3 linked regions of the Caulobacter sp. FWC2 genome follow. The protein of the gene in region 3 interacts with the protein of the main gene of each other region in a pairwise test. Links are inferred from orthologs where the notes say so. Each region holds a gene or a part of one and is shown on either strand. Other genes may lie near its edges.

The links.
Region 1: the proteins of CSW62_RS05845 (region 3) and mtgA interact in binary tests that used the Escherichia coli proteins (3 or more experiments, as listed by UniProt). The link is inferred for Caulobacter sp. FWC2 from one-to-one orthologs.
Region 2: the proteins of CSW62_RS05845 (region 3) and CSW62_RS01200 interact in binary tests that used the Escherichia coli proteins (3 or more experiments, as listed by UniProt). The link is inferred for Caulobacter sp. FWC2 from one-to-one orthologs.

What each region holds. Positions count from the first base shown.
Region 1 is NZ_PEBF01000001.1:4,783,820-4,788,065, reverse strand. Bases 580-3,420 are described here. They hold mtgA (monofunctional biosynthetic peptidoglycan transglycosylase), read left to right. Parts: upstream 580-1,574; coding sequence 1,575-2,267; downstream 2,268-3,420. Other genes in these bases: CSW62_RS22545 (TOBE domain-containing protein), read right to left, coding at 2,838-3,420; CSW62_RS22550 (GNAT family N-acetyltransferase), read left to right, coding at 2,293-2,841; CSW62_RS22560 (nitroreductase), read right to left, coding at 806-1,468; CSW62_RS22565 (WD40 repeat domain-containing protein), read left to right, coding at 580-780. Also shown: more of CSW62_RS22565, read left to right, coding at 1-579; more of CSW62_RS22545, read right to left, coding at 3,421-3,608; modA (molybdate ABC transporter substrate-binding protein), read left to right, coding at 3,678-4,246. UniProt on the Escherichia coli protein: Peptidoglycan polymerase that catalyzes glycan chain elongation from lipid-linked precursors. May play a role in peptidoglycan assembly during cell division in collaboration with other cell division proteins.
Region 2 is NZ_PEBF01000001.1:233,956-238,354, reverse strand. What follows is about bases 1-2,994. They hold CSW62_RS01200 (transglycosylase domain-containing protein), read left to right. Parts: upstream 1-513; coding sequence 514-2,475; downstream 2,476-2,994. Other genes in these bases: CSW62_RS01195 (M48 family metallopeptidase), read right to left, coding at 2,486-2,994; recQ (DNA helicase RecQ), read right to left, coding at 1-308. In the rest of the region: more of CSW62_RS01195, read right to left, coding at 2,995-3,205; CSW62_RS01190 (polyhydroxyalkanoate depolymerase), read right to left, coding at 3,255-4,399. UniProt on the Escherichia coli protein: Cell wall formation. Synthesis of cross-linked peptidoglycan from the lipid intermediates.
Region 3 is NZ_PEBF01000001.1:1,210,610-1,215,014, reverse strand. What follows is about bases 1,406-4,405. They hold CSW62_RS05845 (penicillin-binding protein 2), read right to left. Parts: upstream 3,791-4,405; coding sequence 2,021-3,790; downstream 1,406-2,020. Other genes in these bases: rsmH (16S rRNA (cytosine(1402)-N(4))-methyltransferase RsmH), read right to left, coding at 4,224-4,405; CSW62_RS05840 (cell division protein), read right to left, coding at 3,787-4,227; CSW62_RS05850 (UDP-N-acetylmuramoyl-L-alanyl-D-glutamate--2,6-diaminopimelate ligase), read right to left, coding at 1,406-2,024. Also shown: murF (UDP-N-acetylmuramoyl-tripeptide--D-alanyl-D-alanine ligase), read right to left, coding at 1-571; more of CSW62_RS05850, read right to left, coding at 564-1,405. UniProt on the Escherichia coli protein: Essential cell division protein that catalyzes cross-linking of the peptidoglycan cell wall at the division septum. Required for localization of FtsN.

The sequences.
Region 1 (4,246 bases), 3.6 Mb from region 3 along the record:
ACCCTGATCGCCGAGGTGAAGAACCGGTGGATCGAGCACGTGGCGACCAGCGCCGCCTCGGGCCTGATCGCCTTCACGGCCGGCAAGGAGGTCCACGTCCGCGACGCCGCCGACCCGGCCTTCGCCCGGACTTTCACGCACGAGAAGACGGTGTCGGGCCTGGCCTTCGAGCCCAAGGGCCGCCGTCTGGCCAGCGCCACCTATGGCGGGGCCCAGCTGTGGTACGCCCGCATCGCCGACCAGAAGCCGACCATCCTCAAGTGGGCCGGCAGCCACATCGCCGTGGAATTCAGCCCGGACGGCAAGTTCCTGATCTCGTCGATGCAGGAGAACCAGCTGCACGGCTGGCGGCTGTCGGACAGCAAGGACATGCGCATGGGCGGCTATCCGTCCAAGATCAAGAGCGTGGCCTTCTTCGACAAGGGTAACCTGCTGGCCACGGCCGGCGCCTCGGGCGCGGTCATCTGGCCGTTCGCCGGCGCCAGCGGCCCCATGGGCAAGGAAGCCGCCGAGATCGGCTTCTCCCGTGATTCGATGGTCGTGCGGGTGGCGGGCATTGACGCCCAGCCGGTCTGCCTGGCCGCCCAGGACAACGGAAAGATCTGGGCCGCCCACATGCGCAACGGCCGCATCGAAACCCTGAAGGCCGAGAAGGGCGCGCCGATCAGCGCCCTCTCGACCAGCGCCGACGGCCGCTTCTTCGCCTGGGGCGACGAGAGCGGCGAGGCGGGCGTTCTGGAGATCCCGGACCTGAGCGGGCCGCGCCAGTTCGGGGGGTAAAGTTCGCGGGGTAGAGTTCGCGGGCCTAGAACCCCTTCAGCTCGCCCCACTCCTCGAATGGGGCGCGTCGCGAGCGGAAGTTGTTCACCGGCGCGGCTTCGTCGCGATAGCCCAGGGCCATGCCCGAGAACAGCATGCAGCCCTCGGGCAGGCCAACGTGGTCGTCGACGATCTTGTTGTAGTGCGACCAGAACTCCTGCGGGCAGGTGTCCAGGCCCCGCTCGACCGCCAGCAGCATGAAGGTCTGCATCAGCATGCCGACGTCGCTCCACTGCGGCGGGCCGCAGCGGCGGTCGATCGAGAAGAACAGCTGCACCGGCGCCCCGAAGCCCTGCCCGTTGGTCGAGAACCACTGCAGGCGCTGCAGCTTGTCCTCGCGCGGGATGCCCAGCGCGCCATACATGTCCTCGCCGACCTGGAAGCGTCGCGTCCGCAGCGGCTCCCACAGATTGGCCGGATAGACGTCGTACTCGGTGGGGTCGGGCGCGGCCACGCGGGCCAGCATGGTCGTCTTCAGCTTTTCCAGCGGCTCGCCGGCCACCGCCTGGACGCGCCAGGGCTGGAGGTTGCCGCCGGACGGCGCGCGGGCGGCGGCTTCCAGCAGCTCGCGGACCACGGCGCCCTCGACCGGATCAGGCTTGAAGGCGCGCACCGACATGCGGCGGTTGACGGCGTCGATCACGTCCATCGAAGGCTCCCTTAAACCGGTGTATCTATGCCGCGCGACAGCGGCGATGCGTCTGGTTAGCATCCGTCCGCAAGGTCAAGACAAGTAGACTTCTCAGTGACGCTTCTTGGGGGATTTCGTGCGGCGGCTGTTGCGGAATATCGCGCTGGCTCTGTTCATCGTGCTGGTGGCCGGGCCGGTGGTGACGGTGATTCTCTATCGCTTCATCCCGCCGCCGGTGACGCCGCTGATGGTCATCCGCGCCGTCGAGGGGCGGGGGCTGGATCATCGCTGGAGGCCGATCGACAAGGTCGCGCCGGCGCTGCCGCGCGCGCTGATCGCTGCCGAGGACGCCCGGTTCTGCGAGCACCACGGCTTCGACTTCAACGCCCTGCAGAAGGCCTATGCCAATAACGAGGCCGGCAAGAAGATCCGCGGCGGCTCGACCATCAGCCAGCAGACGGCCAAGAACGTCTTCCTGTGGCCGGGGCGCTCCTACGTCCGCAAGGGCCTGGAGGCCTGGTTCACGGTGCTGATCGAGCTGCTGTGGGGCAAGGAGCGGATCATGGAGGTCTATCTGAACTCCATCGAGTTCGGCTCGGGCATCTACGGCGCCCAGGCCGCCTCGCAGCGCTATTTCGGCGTCGACGCCGACAAGCTGACCCAGGCCCAGGCCTCGCGCTTGGCGGCCATCCTGCCCAGCCCGTTGAAGTGGCGGGTGATCAAGCCGGGCAAGTACGTGGCCAAGCGGACCCAGAAGATCGGCAAGGCCTCGGGCGCGGTGCGCCGCGACGGCCTGGCGGGGTGCGTGATCGACTAGAACAGACAAGGACGGGGAGAACGCCATGGGAATCGCACCGGGGCCGACATTAGAGACGCAGCGTCTGATCCTGCGGCCCACCGCCGATACGGATCTCGATGGATGGGCGGAGATGATGGCCGACCCGGTCGCCGCGCGTTTCATCGGCGGCGTGCAGGCGCGTTCCGAGGCGTGGCGGGGCCTGGCGTCCGTGGCGGGCTCCTGGGCGCTGAACGGCTTTGGCATGTTCTCGGTGGTCGAGAAGGCGACGGGCGCCTGGGTCGGCCGCATTGGCCCGTGGGTTCCTGAAGGCTGGCCGGGAACCGAAGTCGGCTGGGGACTCCATCCGTCGGCCTGGGGCAAGGGCTACGCGATCGAGGCCGCCGAGGCGTCGATGGACTGGGCCTTCGAGTCCCTGGGCTGGACCGACATCATTCACCTGATCGACCCGGCGAACACCCCGTCCCAGAAGGTGGCCGAGCGACTGGGTTCGATCAACCGTGGTCCGAGCAACCTGCCCGCGCCCTACGAGACCTCGAAGGTGGAGGCCTGGGGACAGACGGCGGCAGAGTGGCGCGCGCGGCGGGCCCTCTAGTCGACGGCCAGGATCACATCGGACGCCGCTATCCGCGCCTCGACCTTCGCGCCGACGGGCGTTGACCAGGCGGCGTCGCTTGGCCGCAAGGTGGCGGTGAGGGACTTTCCCGCCGACAGATCGATCATGATTTCCGCCGAGGTTTCGGTGTCGTCGCGATCGACGATCTCGCCGGAGAGCCGATTTTCGCCGTCGCCTTCCGCGATCCGCACGAAGCTGGACTTGATCAGGGCGATCGCCGCCCGACCCGGCGCGAGGCCCAGGTCCTCGACGCTGCGTTGGGTGATCGAGGCGCGAAGGGAGAGGTCGCCGCCCAACGCCAGGATTACCGTCGCCGTGACGCCGTCGCCCTGGATCTCGGAGACCACCCCACGCAGGGCGTTGCGGGCGCTGGTGCGAAGGCCAAGGCTCCAGAGCATTTCCGCGTCGCCCGACAGGTCGGCCTCCAGCCGCGTCAAGGCCGCGCCGACCTCGCGCTCGGCGGCGCGGAAGGCGCGGATCACCGCCTGGCCGCGCGCCGTGACCTCGGCCGCGCCGCCGCTGCGGCCGCCCGGCGCGGCGCTGACCAGAGGCGAGTCGAACAGGTTGTTCAGCGCCTGCACCCCGTCCCAGGCGCCCTTGTACGAGAGCCCGACCTGCTTGGCTGCGGCGCTGATCGAGCCCAGCCGCGCGACGGCTTCGAGAAGGGCGATGCGCTCCAGCCCCACGCGGGCCAGGCCGCCGCGCTTGAGGATCAGGGAGGCGGTGAAGGCGGTGTCGTCGCTCACTGGCCTGTTCTCGATTTCATCGTTATGTAGTTGATCTGCATAACCCTAGCGCCGCCCCAGGAATACCAGATGATCGCCCGTCGTCCGATGCTGATCGCCGCCCTTTCGGGGGCGCTTTCGCTGGTCCTGGGCGGCGCCGCCCTGGCGGGTGAGACCAAGGTGGCCGTGGCGGCCAACTTCACTGAGGCCGCCCGAGAGATCGCCGCCAGGTTCAAGGCCAGGACCGGCCATGAGGCGACCTTGAGCTTCGGCTCCTCGGGCCAGTTCTATACCCAGATCGCCAATGGCGCGCCGTACGAGGTGTTCCTGTCGGCCGACGCCGAGCGGCCGCAAAAGGCCGAGGCCGAGGGGTTGGCGGTTCCGGGCTCGCGCTTCACCTACGCCACCGGCCGCCTGGTGCTGTTCAGCAAGACCCCCGGCCTCGTGGACGGGAAGGGGGCTGTGCTCTCCAGGGGCAAGTTCGAGAAGCTGTCGATCGCCGATCCCAAGGCCGCGCCCTACGGCCAAGCGGCTGTCGAGACCCTGACCAGGCTGAAGCTCTACGACGCCCTTAAGCCCAGGATCGTGCAGGGGGCGTCGATCACTCAGGCCTTCCAGTACGTCCAGACGGGCGCGGCCGAGCTGGGTTTCGTGGCCCT
Region 2 (4,399 bases), 980 kb from region 3 along the record:
TCATCCATCGAGACATTGCTGTCCAGCCGCTCGGCCGCAACGCCAGCCTGGCGCAGGCCCTGGACCTGGTCGGCCATCAGGGCGATCAGCGGCGAGATCACCAGGCCCAGGCCTGGCCGGATCAGCGAGGGGATCTGGTAGCACAGGCTCTTGCCGCCGCCGGTCGGCAGCACGGCCATGGCGCTGCGCCCGGCCAGGATCTCGTTGATCACGCCCGCCTGCATGCCTCGGAAATCGGCATGGCCGAAGGTGCGCCGCAGGACGTCGCGGGCGTGGTCGAGTTCTGGGGATTCGGGAGGAACGTACACGGGCGTTGTTATGGCGATCCGTCGCCCCCGCGCCAAGGCGGGATCGAAGTCACGGTGGTTTCTGGATCCGCCCGAAATCGGCCCCGTTCATATCTCGTCAATCTTGTCGCGCGTTCTGTGGCCTTCGGTTAAACGGAACGCGCGCCCCACCGGTACGTCTGAGGGGGCGCGATGAGACCTCTGCGCGCTTAGGAACGAAACGACCATGGCGAATGGACCCTTCGGCGGGAACAGGCCGGCGAAGCCGCAACGCACCCCGCTCCAGGCCCTCGTCTACTGGGGCACGGTCCTGGGCGTCTGGGGCCTGATCTTCGTCGTCGCCTTCTTCGCGGTGTTCGCCAGCGACCTGCCGGACACATCCAAGCTCTACGACGTCAAGCGCCAGCCCTCGATCAACTATCTGGACCGCTCGGGCGCCCTGCTGGCCGTGCGCGGCAGCCAGTACGCGCCGCCGGTCGATATCGACGCCCTGCCGGAATACGTGCCGGCCGCCTTCGTGGCGATCGAGGACCGCCAGTTCTACCACCACTTCGGCTTCAACCCCTGGGGCATCATGCGGTCGCTGGCGTGGAACGCCACGCACGACGGCCCCCAGCGCGGCGGCTCGACCATCACCCAGCAGCTGGCCCGCAACCTGTTCCTGAGCCCGGCCCAGAACTATCGCCGCAAGGCCCAGGAGCTGATCCTGGCCGTCTGGCTGGAGATGAAGTTCAGCAAGAAGCAGATCCTGGCCCTCTACATGAACCGGGTCTATTTCGGCGCCGGCGCCTACGGCATCGAGGCCGCCTCCCAGCGCTACTTCAACAAGCCCGCCAAGGACCTGACCATCGGCGAGTCCGCCCTGCTGGCCGGCATGATGAAGGGCCCCGCCCGCTATTCGCCCGTCTCGGCCAAGGAACGCGCCGCCCGCCGCGCCACGATCGTCCTGGACGAGATGGTGCGCATCAAGGCCATCACGGCCGAGCAGCGCGACGAGGCCTTCAAGACCCCGGTGCAGGTCTCGGCCACCCTGGCCAACCAGCGCGCCCAGTACTTCACCGACTATATCGACGCCCAGGTCCGCTCGCTGGTCGGCGAGCCGACCGAGGACCTCGTCGTCGAGACCACGCTGGACCTGCCGATCCAGGTCTCGGCCGAGCGCGCCGTGAAGCTGGGCGTCGACGGCCACGAGGGTCAGGGCGTGCAGCAGGCGGCGCTGGTCGCCATGGACGGCGAAGGCCGCATCCGCGCCTATGTCGGCGGCGCCGACTATGCCGAGACCCAGTTCGACCGCGCCACCACCGCCCGCCGCCAGGCCGGCTCGGCCTTCAAGCCGTTCGTCTATCTGACCGCCATGGAGCAGGGCCGCACGCCCGCCGTGATGGTCGTCGACGAGCCGGTCAAGATCGGCAATTGGGAGCCGAAGAACTACACCAACAAGTATCTGGGTCCGATCACCCTGCAGACGGCCCTGGCCCAGTCGATCAACACGGTGGCCGCGCGGCTGGCCAACGAGGTCGGCACCAGCAACGTCGCCGCCACCGCCCGCCGCCTGGGCATCACCAGCAAGATCCAGCTGGACCCGTCGATGGCCCTGGGCGCGGTCGAGGTCTCGCCGATGGAGATGGCCCAGGCCTACGCCCCGTTCTCGAACGGCGGCTTCCTGGCCAAGGGCTACGGCATCGAGCGGATCCGCACCGCCAGCGGCAAGGTGCTGTACGACCACAGCGTCGACCGCCAGGCCCGCTCGGCCGTGATCGGCTCGCCGGCCCTGCAGTACATGAACCAGATGATGCGCCAGGTCGTCGCCTCGGGCACCGGTACGCGCGCCAAGGTCGTCGGCTACGACATCGCCGGCAAGACCGGCACGACCAGCGACTACAAGGACGCCTGGTTCGTCGGCTACACCGGCGGCTTCGTCACCGCCGTCTGGACCGGCAAGGATGACGCCACCCCGATGAAGCGGGTGACCGGCGGCGGCGCTCCGGCCGAGATCTGGCGCACCTTCATGGCCGCCGCCCTGCCCCGCCTGAAGTCCACCCCGATCCCGGGCGGCGTCGTCGAGCCGCCGCCGATCGAGAACACCGACCCGATCGGGGATTTGATGAACGCCCCGCCCGCTCCGGAAGGTCCGGCGGCCGAAACCCCGGCCGGGGCCGCGCCGCCGGCGGATCAGCTGCCTTACTAGGGGCTTGGGGCTAGGCCCCGACCGCGTGAAGCTCCGCCGCGTGGGCTCGCAGCCACGCGCGGTGGGGCGCGGGATCGCCGGCCAGTTGCTCGCACAGCGCCCAGAAACGCGGCCCGTGGTTGGCCTCGATCAGGTGGGCGCACTCGTGGGCGGCGACATAGTCGGCCACCACCGCCGGAGCCAGGATCAGACGCCAGCTGTAGCGGATCGCCGCCGGGGCGCGAGACGTGGCCGGACGGCAGGAGCCCCAGCGGGCCTTCGGATCGGCCACGGCCACTGACGGCATCGGCCGGCCCAGCGCGGCAGCGTGGACAGCGGTGCGTTCGGTCAGCACGGCCAGCGCCTCGCGCTTGGCCAGGCGGATGATCTTCAGCCCCCAGTTGGCGTCGTCGGGCGCGACGATGCGATCCCCGTCGATCTTCGCCCGACCAGGGCCGACCTCCAGCCGATAGGCCTGACCGTTGAGGCGCAGGACGCCGCCGGGCGCCAGGTTCATCCGCTCGGGCAAGGCCGCCAACTGCTTGGCGATCCAGCCGGACTTTTCCTGGGCGAAGGCCACGGCCTCGTTCAGGCGCTTGAGATTGGGAGCCAGGGCGACGATCTCGGACTTGGCGCGGTCGACGCGCAGCGAGATCCGCCGCGCCCGGCCGTCCACCCGCAGGCGAACCGGCCAGCCGCCGATCTCCAGTCGATCACCGTCGGAAAAACGTTGGGCCTTGAGCGCGAACATCCGCCCTTAGATCGCGTGACCAGGGCCGCGCCGCAAGATGGACGTGGCGTTACGCCTCTTCCTCGAAGTGCGGGTCGCACTTGCGGATGAACTTGCGAACGCGCGGATAGATCTCCTCGCGGAAGCGGCGGCCGTTGAACACGCCGTAGTGGCCGACGTTCGGCTGGACGTAGTCCAGCTTCAGGTCGGCGGGAATGTTCGAGCACAGGCCGTGGGCGGCCTGGGTCTGGCCGATGCCGGAGATGTCGTCGTTCTCGCCCTCGACCGTCATCAGGCCGATGTCGGTGATCGATTCGGGCTTCACCCGCGTCCCGCGATGCATCAGCTCGCCCTTGGGCAGCAGGTGCTGCTGGAAGACGATGTCGATGGTCTGGAGATAGAACTCCTCGGTCAGGTCCAGGACGGACAGATATTCGTCGTAGAATTCCAGGTGCTTGTCGGCGCTGTCGCCGTCGCCCTTCACCAGGTCCTGGAAGTAGCGGCGGTGGGCCTCCTGGTGGCGCTCGGCGTTCATGCTCATGAAGCTGGCCAGCTGGACGAAGCCCGGATAGACGCGCCGGCCCGCGCCCGGATAGGGCGGCGGCACGGTGTAGATCATGTTCGACTGGAACCAGGTGAACGGCTTGTCCTCGGCCAGCTGGTTGGTCACGGTCGGCGACAGGCGCGCGTCGATCGGCGAGCCCATGAAGGTCATGCTGGCCGGACGCGAGGGGTGGTTCTGCTCGGCCATCAGGGCGGCGGCGGCCAGGACGGGCGGACCCGGCTGGCAGACGGCCACGACATTGGGGCGCGGCCCCAGCACGGCCAGCATCTGGATGATGTGGTCGATATAGTCGTGGAAGTCGAAGCGGCCTTCCAGCACCGACACGTTGCGGGCGTTGACCCAGTCGACGATGAACACCGCGTGGTCGGGCAGGAACGCCTCGACCGTGCCGCGCAACAGGGTGGCGTAGTGACCTGACAGGGGCGCGACGATCAGCACGGCGGGATCGAGGCTGAACTTGCCGGCCCGGCGCATGTCGGCCATGTCGCGGTCGAACTGGATCACGCGCGCCCAGGGGCTTTGCCAGACCACGGTCTCACGGACGCGGACGTCGACCTGACCGACCTTGATCGAGTCTATACCCCACTTCGGCTTGCCGTAGCGGCGCGTGATGTTGGCGAACAGGTCCGCCCCGGCGTGCATGCGCCGGC
Region 3 (4,405 bases):
AGTTCTCCAGGTGGACCGGACCCACAGTGGTGATCGCCACCGCGTGCGGCTGGACGAAGCCCGACAGCGGCGTGATCTCGTCGGCGTGGTTCATGCCGATCTCGAACACGGCGCGCTCGGTGTCGCGCGGCATCCGGGCCAGGGTCAGCGGCACGCCGATGTGATTGTTGTAGCTCTTCACCGAGGCGTGGGCCTTGCCCGCCAGGCGCAGGCCGGCCTCGACGGCGCGGGTGACGCTGGTCTTGCCGACCGATCCGGTCACCGCCCCGCGCTTGCATTGCGGCGCGCGCTCACGAGCGGCGACGCCCAAGCGTTCCAGCGCCTTGAAGGTGTCCTCGACCATCACCGCCGGAGCGTCGACCGCCTTGGCGGCCAAGACGCCGGTCGCGCCATTGGCGACCGCTTGCGGGACGAAGTCATGACCGTCGCGCACGCCGACCAGCGGCACGAACAGGTCGCCAGCCTCAACGGTTCGGGTGTCGATCGAAACGCCGGTCACGGCGAAGTCGCCGACGACCTTGCCGCCGACGGCTTTGGCGATCTCGTCAGCGGTCCAAAGTGCTTCAGGCATCCACGCCCTCCAGCGCTTCCAGGGCTTCGGCCACGTCGTCGAACGGGTGGACGACGCCGGCGACGATCTGGCCCTGCTCGTGGCCCTTGCCGGCGATGACCAGCACGTCGCCATCGCCCATCAGGTCGACGGCGGCGCGGATTGCGGCGCGGCGGTCGCCGATCTCGCGGGCGCCCGGTGCGGCTTCCAGGATGGCGGCGCGGATCGAGGCCGGGTCTTCCGAGCGCGGATTGTCGTCGGTGACGATGGCGATGTCGGCCAGCGTGGCGCCGATCGCGCCCATCAGCGGACGCTTGCCGCGATCGCGATCGCCGCCGGCCCCGAACACGGCGATCAGCTTGCCGCGCGTGTGCGGACGGAGAGCTTCGAGCACGGTCTGCAGACCGTCCGGCGTGTGGGCGTAGTCGACATAGGCCTCGCCACCCTTGGGGCCGCGACCGACGCGCTGCAGGCGCCCGGCGGCGCCTTCCAGGCTCTCCAGCGCCTTCAGCACCTTGGCGACGTCCTCGCCCGCGGCGACGCACAGGCCGGCCGCGACCAGCACGTTCGAAGCCTGGAAGGCGCCGGCCAGCGGCAGCTTGATGTGGTGGACGACGTCGTCGGCCTCGATGACCAGGTCCTGACCGGCCGGGGTCGGGGTGCGCGAGATCAGGCGCAGGCCCTGGCCGTCCTCGCCCACCGAGAACACGCTCTGGCCCGAGGTGATGGCGGCGGCGGCGAAGTTCGGGAAGGCCTCGCTGTCGGCGTTCAGCACCGCCATGGCCCCGCCGGGGGTCAGCGTGTCGAACAGGCGCAGCTTGGCGGCGCGATAGGCCTCCATCGAGCCGTGATAGTCGAGGTGGTCCTGGGTAAAGTTGGTGAAGCCGGCGGCGCGCAGCTTGACGCCGTCGACGCGGCGCTGGTCGACGCCGTGCGAGCTGGCCTCCAGGGCCAGGTGGGTGACGCCCATCTCGGCCAGGCGCGCGACCATTTCGGCGACGTCGCCGGCGTCCGGCGTGGTCAGGCCCGGCGGGGTCAGTTGCTGATCCGGTTGGCCAGCTTCGCTCACCACCACGCCCAGGGTGCCCATGCTGGCGGCCTTGTGGCCCAGCTTGGCGAAGATCTGGCGGCAGAAGCCGGCGACCGAGGTCTTGCCGTTGGTGCCGGTGACGGCCACGCACATGGCCGGTTGCTTGGCCCAGAAGGCGGACGAGGCCAGGGCGTAGGCGCGGCGCGCGTCCTCGGAGCGGACCACCGGAACGCCCAGGCCCTCCAGCCCGCCCTCGGGCGCCAGGATCGCCGCGGCGCCCTTGGACACCGCGCCCGGCGCGAAGTCGCGGCCGTCGACCTTGGTTCCTGGCAGGGCGGCGAACAGCCAGCCGGCCGTGACCTTGCGGCTGTCGGCGGTGACGCCGGCGATCACCGGATCGTTGGCGAAGGGGCGGTTGAACAGTTCCGACAGATGTCTTGTCATAGCCCTGCCCCCGGTACGGCGCTCTTGGGTTGACTGGCGATAGTTACCAGCTCGGTCTTGCGTTTCACGCCCAGGAACGGCGCGATGCGCTCGATCACCTTGCCAGCGGGCGGCGCCCCGACCCAGCCGCCGGTCGAAAAGCCGAACGACTTGGCGGTGCCGTGCGGCTCGTCCATCAGGATCAGCACGAAGTAGCGGTCCGCTTCCAGCGGGCCATCGGTCGGGAACACCGCCGCGAACGACGAGACCTGGCGCTGGTGGTTGTAGCCGCGGATCGAGGGGTCGTACTTCTCGCCGGTGCCGGTCTTGCCGCCGACGGACAGGCCCGGCACGTCGGCCTTGCCGCCGCTGCCGCCCTCGCCCGGGATGACGTTGGCCCGCATGATCTTCAGCATTTCGGCCGAGGTGCTTTCCGAGATCACGCGGCGGCCTTCGGGGCGCACGCCGTCAGGCAGCTTGCGGATGGTCAGGGGCCGGAAGACCCCGCCGTTCACCAGGGTGTTCATCGCCTGGGCCAGGGCCAGGGGGCTGACGTTCATGCCGTGGCCGAACGAGGTGGAGGCCACCGCATCCATGTCCCATTTGCGCGGGGTCAGGGGACGCGCCGATTCCGGCAGTTCGACCTTGGCCGGCTTGGTCAGGCCCAGATTGGAGAAGTACTGGCTCAGCCGTTCGCCGCCGATCCGCTCCGCCAGCATGGCGGTGCCGATGTTCGACGAGTGCTTGAACACCTCGACCAGGGTCAGGATGGCCTTTGCGGCGTGATAGTCGTGGATCGTGCGATAGCCCAGCTTGAAGGGCTCGCGCGCGTCGAACGTCGAGGACGGGGTTGCCACCCCGGTGTCCAGACCGATCGCCACCGTGAAGGCCTTGAAGGTCGAGCCCATCTCGTAGACCGAGGCGGCGGCGCGGTTCAGCTTCTGCTCGTCGGTGGCGTCGCCGGCCTTGTTGGCGTCGTAGTCGGGCCAGCTGGCCAGACCCAGGATCTCGCCGGTGTGGACATTGGTGACTAGGCCCACCGCGCCCTTCGGCGTGAACTCGGCGACGCTCTTGCGCAGTTCGTCCTCCAGGGCCGCCTGCACGCGCACGTCGATCGACAGCTGAGTCGGGCCGCCCTCGCCGCTCGCGGCCTTGCGGATCGGATCGTCCAGGGCGCGCTCGGCGCCGGCCAGCCCCCTGCCGCCGCTGTCGACGAAGCCGACGAGGTGCGCGGCCGTCGGGCCCATGGGGTACATCCGACGCTCCTGCTCCTCGAACGAGATGCCGGGCAGGCCCAGATTGAAGATGGCGTCCTTTTCGTCGGGCGTCAGGCCGCCCAGGACGAAGGCGCGGTGATCGCCGAACACGGCCTTGTCCAGGCGCTTGGCCGGAACCTGCGGCAGGGCCTTGCCCAGGGCGCGGCGCACTTCCCGGGCGTCCCAGACCTCGCGCGGGTCGACATAGAGCGCGTAGTGGGCCAGGTCGACGGCAAGCAGCTTGCCATTGCGGTCGACCACATCGCCGCGCGCGCCTTCCGCACCCTGGGCGTAGCCGTTGCCACGCCCGGCGTCCGAGAACAGCGCCGCCCAGCCAGCGCCCAGGCCGACACCGACGAAGCACAGGCTGAAGAAGCCCATGACCAGGAAGATGCGGATACGCGTGTCGTCTTCGGGCTTGGCTGCAGCGCGCGACCGCTCGAAGGCGTGCTCCAGCCGCCAGACCCGCTCGATCAGCCACCGCCACAGCGGCGACTGGAAGCCGCCGGGACCAAGATTCGAGAGGCTCATCGCTGAGCCCCTTCGGCTTGCGGCGGCGGCGGGAGGTCGTCGGGCACGGCTTCCGGCGCATCGGCGGCCAGGGCCTCGGGCGCGACCGGCGCCGCCGAGATCGGCGCGCGCGGCAGCTCGCGACGGCGCGCGACGTCGATCAAGGCGTCCTCGGAGATTTCGTGGTCCGGCGCGATCGGCTTCAGCTGCATCATCTGCGCCAGCTGCTCGATGCGACGCGGCTGCTCCAGGTGGGCGACCTCGGCTTCCAGCAGGCGCTTGCGGACGCCCTCGTCGCCGATCTCCTGTTCGATGCGGCTGATCTCCTGGCGCTCGCGACCCGCGAAGGTCTTGGCCAGATAGACGCTGGTCACCAGGGTCAGCAGCACGCCCATCCCCGCGACCTCGACGATGCGGAAGCCCCGGATGCGACGATCGAACAGGCCGACGCTGGTCATGCGCCGGCCTCCCACACGGGCGCCGTCGTGCGCACGGCGGCGCGCAGCTTGGACGAGCGCGCGCGCGGATTGACGGCGAGCTCGGCCTCGCCCGGCGCGATGGCCTTGTTGGCGATCAGCTGGAAGCTGGCCGGCGCGCCAGTCGGCGCCTGCGGCAGGTGGCGCGAGCCGCCCGGCG